DNA from 3 places in the Nitrosococcus watsonii C-113 genome. Region 3 is predicted to be linked to each of the others. Evidence: predicted binding sites of a transcription regulator. Region 3 holds the regulator's gene; each other region holds the start of a gene.
The links. Region 3 encodes sigma-54, which starts transcription at its own class of promoters, with help from an activator protein. Its sites were predicted from a motif close to TGGCANGNTNCNTGCTT; they were not measured.
Positions count from the first base shown of each region.

Region 1: NWAT_RS09035 (DUF1194 domain-containing protein) is a predicted target of sigma-54. The motif match lies at 981-997, and genes of this name have one in related genera.
Region 2: flgB (flagellar basal body rod protein FlgB) is a predicted target of sigma-54. The motif match lies at 1,387-1,403, and genes of this name have one in related genera.

Region 1 is NC_014315.1:2,033,991-2,036,263, reverse strand. It holds partial or broken gene NWAT_RS09040 (transposase) at 1-15, opposite strand, end outside; gene NWAT_RS09035 (DUF1194 domain-containing protein) at 89-853, opposite strand; gene NWAT_RS09030 (SLC13 family permease) at 1,253-2,273, opposite strand, start outside.
Region 2 is NC_014315.1:2,423,065-2,425,337, reverse strand. It holds gene NWAT_RS10940 (AMP-binding protein) at 1-604, opposite strand, end outside; gene NWAT_RS10935 (SirB2 family protein) at 852-1,238, shown strand; gene flgB (flagellar basal body rod protein FlgB) at 1,448-1,843, shown strand; gene flgC (flagellar basal body rod protein FlgC) at 1,847-2,260, shown strand.
Region 3 is NC_014315.1:306,567-308,839, reverse strand. It holds gene lptB (LPS export ABC transporter ATP-binding protein) at 1-573, shown strand, start outside; gene NWAT_RS01455 (RNA polymerase factor sigma-54) at 651-2,099, shown strand; gene hpf (ribosome hibernation-promoting factor, HPF/YfiA family) at 2,129-2,273, shown strand, end outside.

The sequences.
Region 1 (2,273 bases), 1.6 Mb from region 3:
GGTCACATGTATCTTGGTGTTAAGCTTCCTGTCGTGAGGCTCATGTCAAGGAGCGAGCGGCAGCCATGGCCGCTCGCGATGAAAAAAACTAAACGTTTCTATAGCACCGGCGGTAACCGACCAAACCCAGCAAGCCAGCGCCGAAAAGCACGAGGGTTGTCGGCTCTGATACAGTGGTAGGACCACCGGTTTCAATCTGCAACTTCTGTCGAATAGCCTGACTAAAGTTGTCGAAGTCAGCTGCGGCTGTGATGAGTCCGTTGGATGTGATTACATGGTCTGTGTAAAAATCAGTGATACCCTGATCTCCGATGGGAAGACCATTGACGGTAATGCCAGCCGCTGCGGCGGCATCCCGGGCACTTTCCGTAGCCGAAATGCTAGAGATACCGTCACCGGAAACGTCCATAAGAAGGTTCGAACTCTCAAAGCCATTGTCGCCTGTCAACAGAGTAAGCGCTTTATTCATTCCATCTTGGATGTCTGTGCTGCCAGAGCCGGGGCGGGTAAAATCATCTAGCTGCTGAGCATAATCGTTAATTGTGGTATTGCTATCGAGCAATACGAAATCGTCAAGGATTGTTGTAAATGCGCTGCTTGAGAAAAATATAGTATTCACCGCGATGCTTCCTTCCGACCCTCCTAAAATATTATTCTGTATACTTGAATCGCGAAAGGCGTTGGCATAACCATCCATTTGCAAATTGTATTCGCTTGTATTGACGCTTCCCGAAACATCAATCACCAGCGACAGCTCAAGATCAACAGGTATAGCAGACGCCAAACCGGGGGTAAGTATCGCAGCGGCAGCCATGACCATTAGTCTACCGGCTTTTTTATTTTTATAGCTCATTTTTTACTCTCCATATTTTTTACATACATTACGGGCCAGAAAGCCCAATAGGTGCGCGAATGGCGGAGTATCGACGCAGGTAATTATTTTTTATCAAATCCGCTGATTTTCGGCACTGTCACAACGAACGCAAATAGAATGCCATTAAATTAATAATTTAATTTTCAGTAACTTAAAATCTATATGTGTTGTGTTGGGGAATAATGTGTAAATTTTTTTGACAAACATGGAAAAGCGTATGTTAAGAGAGACTTAAGGGCTAGGGCTTGCGTAGCGTATTAAGGCAACGCGCCTACTCACTTGCAGACTTGGAGGCGGCGTTTCTTCTCCTCGACTGAAATGAGGAGCTTCCGCACCGAAATTTCTGTGATCGGAAAGTATTTCGATTAATATTTAAATTTAAAACGGCCATATTTGGGGAGCGATAAAAACAGTCATACTCCATACTAAAAAATTAAGAGGGAGGCCGATACGAAGATAATCGGTAAAATGATAGCCGCCAGGGCCATACACCATTAAATTAGTTTGATAGCCTATGGGGGTTGCAAAGCTGGCCGAGGCAGCGACCATGATGGAAATAGCAAAGGGCGTAAAATTAACGCCGAGGCTATCGGCAGCTGCCAGAGCAATAGGGAACATGAGTACGGCAGCGGCATTGTTGGTGATGAGCTCCGTCATGAGGGCGGTGAGAAAATGCACTGCGGCAAGCACTCCCCAGGGGTTATCGCCAATAAGCTTTAGTACGATATGGGCAATATGCGCAGCGGCGCCGGTATTTTGCAAGGCTTGGCCAAGGGCAAGGGAAGCTGCGATGACCATCAGCACCTGCCAATCCACGCTGCGGCGTGCGGTTGCGATTTGAAGGCAGCCCGTTACAAGCATGAGTCCGGCGGCGGTAAGGGCGGCCTCTAGTAAGCTAAGCCATTGTAAAGTAACGGCTATTACCATAAGTACCAGGATAATAAGGGCTATCCAGGCCCGGTCATGGCGGGGCGGGCTGGAGTCGGCAACTTCACTGACTAGGAAAAAATCCCGTGAGTTACGTTGCTGCTCTAAAAAGGAAGGGCGGGTTTCTAGAAGCAGTGTATCCCCCGGCTGGAGAATAATATCGCCAATCTTGCCTCTTATTCTTTCCCCATTACGAGCCGCGGCAATCACCACTGCATTATAGACACTGCGGAATTGGCCTGCGCGGATAGTGGTTCCAATCAAGCGGCAGGTATTGGACACTACCGCCTCAATTAGGCAGCGTTCGGCACGAGGTGAATCGAGTTTGAAGACCTGGTCGGTTGCGGGCATTAACCCGCGAATCTTTTGTAAATCCTTAACAGTATCAATGACACCCACAAAGACTAAGCGATCATGGGGTTGGAGCTTCTCGTTGGGTCGTACCGCTGGGATTATCTGATTTTGACGGTTA
Region 2 (2,273 bases), 1.2 Mb from region 3:
GGTAATGGCCATTGGAGAGCTTTATCTTTGCTATGGCCTCAACTAGTCGAGCTTCGGCCTGCTTGCGCCGTTCCCGGTTGGAAAGCTGGGGCGATAAGGTGAAGTCCTGGGGTGGCAGCAGAGTAATGGTGATGGAAGGGAACCACTTGCGGCGGCCGCGCATGGAGGAAAAAGATGTGTCTTCAGCGCCTTCGATCCGTATTGGCAGTACGGTTGCTCCGGCTTTGCAGGCTGCCCACCCTAAGCCGGGATAAATTTTCATCACCGAACCTGTCACGCTCATCCTTCCCTCGGGAAAGAGAATGACCTTGTGGTGTTCTTTGAGACGTTTGAGCAACTCTTTTGGAGCCGTGGGGGCAGCGAGATCTAACGGAAAAGTAGGCAACAGTTTGAGCCAGGGGCGTAGCCAGCGACTGCGGGCGAGTTGAGGAGGGATAGCAAAGACCGAGTCCTGGGGGAGAAACATTGCCAAGAGCAATGGATCGAGAAAGGAGACATGGTTGGCGGCTAACAATACCCGGGGGCCAGCCTCTTGATAATGCTCTAAGCCCTTGACTTGGACCCGATAAATTTTTTTGAGCAAATATCGAAGTAAGGCAGCCATACGTTTGGCTCGCTGACTATTTCTCTTTTCGGATGATGTTATATGCTGTTCCATGGCGTTCAAAAATTGGAGAGGCACCTTTAGAACTGGGCAGCTTAGAGGATAAGGGAAGGTGCCCGAGCCCGGAGGAGCGTTATAATGACAACGGGAATAGCTTATTTAAGACCTTTAAGGCAGCAGGATAATAGTTTTATAGAAATATTGAGAATCCTCTTTAAAAATAGATTAAACACCTTGCTGGATAATAATGAATGTATACTTAACGCTTAAATATATCCACCTCACAAGTATAGTGACCACTTTGGTGTTGTTTGTTGGGCGCGGCTTATGGATGCTTTCTTCTTCCCCTTATTTACAACAACGCTGGGTGCGCATTGTCCCCCCTATTGTAGATACGGTGTTATTAGCAAGCGCCATTGGTTTGACGCTGGTGCTGCATCAATACCCCTTCGTTAATGATTGGCTTACAGCGAAAATTCTTGCCCTGATCGGGTATATCGTTTTTGGTAGTATCGCCCTGAAGTATGGTCGAACCCGGACTATCCGCATTGGTGCGGGATGTATCGCTCTGATTTTATTTGCTTATATGGTTTGGGTTGCCCGTAGCAAGACTCCTTTCCCCTGGCTTTTGTAGGCCGTTGTTCCGCGCCGTATTTATCCTGTAGCAGGACAAAATCTTCATCAATCTCATTGCCGCAAGCGGCGGTTATTTGCCGGCGTATGCTTGTATGCAGGCAAGTTAATTTTCTATATATATTTGATTGTTAAGGATTTAGTATTGTTGGTATAAATTTTGCCTACTTCCATAAGCAATCAAGCTCGTTAAGCGATTGGAGTAAACTTATGTCTATTTCCTTTGACGCGGCCCTGGGAATTTATCCCCAAGCTGTGACTCTCGGATCCCGGCGCGCCGAAATATTGGCGGCTAATCTTGCCAATGGAGATACTCCCGGCTATAAAGCTCGGGATATTGATTTTAAGGCTGCCTTGCAACAAGCCCAGGGACAGGGCTTGTCCCTCCAGGCAACCCACGCCGGGCACCTATCCCATTCCTTAGGACAATTCCCCGGTGACGAAGCGCTTTACCGCATCCCCCAGCAGGCATCCCTTGACGGTAACACCGTGGATAGTCAGGTGGAGCACAGCGAATTCATGCAGAATGCGCTCCAATATCAAGCTAGCCTCCATTTTCTAAGCGGCAAATTCAAAGGGTTATTATCAGCCCTGAGGGGAGAATAGGCAATGTCGTTGTTTAAAGTTTTTGATATTGCTGGAACCGCCATGAGCGCTCAAACCCTACGACTCAATACTACCGCCAGCAATTTGGCTAACGCCGATAGTGTAAGCAGCAGCATTCATCAAACTTATCGCGCTCGTCAGCCAGTATTCGCAACTTTGCTGGACGAGCTTAACCCGGCAGCTCCCGCTGGCGGAGTTCAGGTGCTAGGCGTGGTGGAGAGTGGCGCGCCGCTGCAGCAAGAATATGCCCCGGATCATCCCATGGCCAATGAAGCTGGCTATATTTTCCATCCCAATGTTAATTCCATTGAGGAAATGGCCAATATGATTTCCGCTTCCCGAAGCTATCAGAACAACGTGGAAATGGCCAATACATCTAAACAATTGCTTCTGCGTACCCTGCAATTGGGTCAATAGTTTATAAGGAAAA
Region 3 (2,273 bases):
TTAATACCAGCCGATAGGGGGCTTATTTCTCTAGACCATCATGATATTACCTCTTATCCCATTCACCGCCGTGCTCGACTAGGGATCAGCTATCTTCCCCAAGAAGCCTCAGTTTTCCGCAAGTTGACGGTAGCCAACAATATTATGGCCATCGCGGAAACTCGACGGGATCTTACAAAATCGGCTCGCAAACACCTTGTGGACCAATTATTGCGCGAACTCAATATCACCCATATAAAAAATACCTTGGGCATGAGCCTCTCAGGCGGAGAGCGGCGGCGTGTTGAAATTGCTCGTGCGCTGGCGGTGGAACCACAGTTTATACTGCTAGACGAACCTTTTGCTGGTGTTGATCCTATTTCAGTGCTCGATATTCAGGGTATTATTAGACACTTAACAGAACGAGAGATTGGTGTTTTGATTACCGATCACAACGTCCGGGAAACCTTGGGAATTTGCCAATATGCTTACATTGTTAATGAAGGTGAAGTAATTGCTAAAGGTAAGCCCCAGGAAATCCTTGATAACGAGCGAGTAAAGGAAGTGTATCTGGGGTACAATTTTTATCTTTAACTTCTATTATGGTATGTTTCTTGCTAAATAATATATCGTAAGATAGATTGCAGTATAATGGCAGGCAAATCTCAGGCATGAAAACATCTCTTCAATTACGCCTTGGGCAGCAACTAACGATGACGCCCCAGTTGCAGCAAGCCATTCGTTTGCTGCAGCTTTCAACCTTGGAACTGCAAACTGAGATCCAACAGGCATTAGAGTCTAATCCACTGCTTGAGCAAAACGAAGAGAGGCAGGAGCCTTTAGAAACCGATGGCTTAAAGAACGAAGTTCTTGATCCTGAAGGCAGTGAGCTAACAGCTTCACTGGCCCAAGAGACAATCCCAGAGGAATTACCCGTAGACACTAACTGGAACGATATCTATGACAGCTCACCGTTGCCGGGTACCTCTGGAAGCGAATCCTCACCCGATCTAGAAAATCAGGACAAGGGGGGAGAAACCTTGCAAGAACACTTGCTATGGCAGGCACATTTGGCTACCACCAACGAGAAAGATTTTGCCATCGCAGCCACTATTATCGATTCGATTAATGAAGAAGGCTATCTATGCAGTACCTTCGAAGAAATACAAGCAAGCCTAGGAAAGGACATAGAGGTCGAGCTTGATGAAATCAAAACCATATTGCACCAGATACAGAATTTCGAGCCTTCTGGGGTTGGCGCACGTGACTTAGCTGAGTGTCTGTTGCTACAACTGAAACAGTATCCTCCCACTACCCCTTGGCTAAAAGAAGCCAAACTGCTCCTATCCCAACATCTCATAACACTGGGGAAACGGGACTATATGCAATTGATGCGGGTGATGAAATTATCGGAACAAGAACTACAAGCAGTTATCCATTTAATTCAATCGCTCAATCCGCGGCCGGGTCATCAAATACAGCCGAGTAAAACCGAATACGTCGTACCTGATATCTATGTCACTAAACACAAAGGCTGTTGGCAAGTCGAACTTAATCCCGATACCGCCCCGCGCTTACGGGTCAATGCTCAATATGCTAGTCTTATTAAACGGGCTGACGATAGTCTCGCTAACAGCTATCTCAAAAACCAACTCCAAGAAGCCCGCTGGTTTCTTAAAAGCCTGCACAGCCGCAATGAAACCTTACTTAAAGTCACCTGTTGTATTGTTGAGCGGCAGCAGGGTTTTTTGGAGCACGGTGAAGAAGCCATGCGTCCTTTAGTGTTACACGATATTGCGGAAGCGGTCTCCATGCATGAATCTACGGTTTCTCGGGTCACCACCAACAAATACATGCATACTCCACGGGGAATTTATGAGCTAAAATACTTTTTTTCCAGCCATGTGGCTACCAGCAGTGGGGGAGAGTGCTCCGCAACGGCTATCCGTGCTCTTATCAAGAAATTAATCGCTGCGGAAAAACCTCGCCAACCTCTAAGCGATAGTAAAATCGCCCAAACCCTGGCCGAACAAGGCATCAAAGTGGCACGGCGTACTATTGCCAAATATCGGGAAAACCTAAGCATACCCCCTTCCAACGAGCGAAAACGCTTGATCTAGATAACGGCAAACAAAATAGGGAGCAGCCCATGCAAGTCAATATCACTGGCAATCGCATTGAGATTACGCAAGCACTACGCAACTATATAGAAAATAAGTGCGAGCGTTTAGAACGCCACTTTGACCAATTGATTCACCTTCATATAGTCCTCAGTGTAGAAAAAATGAGGCAGA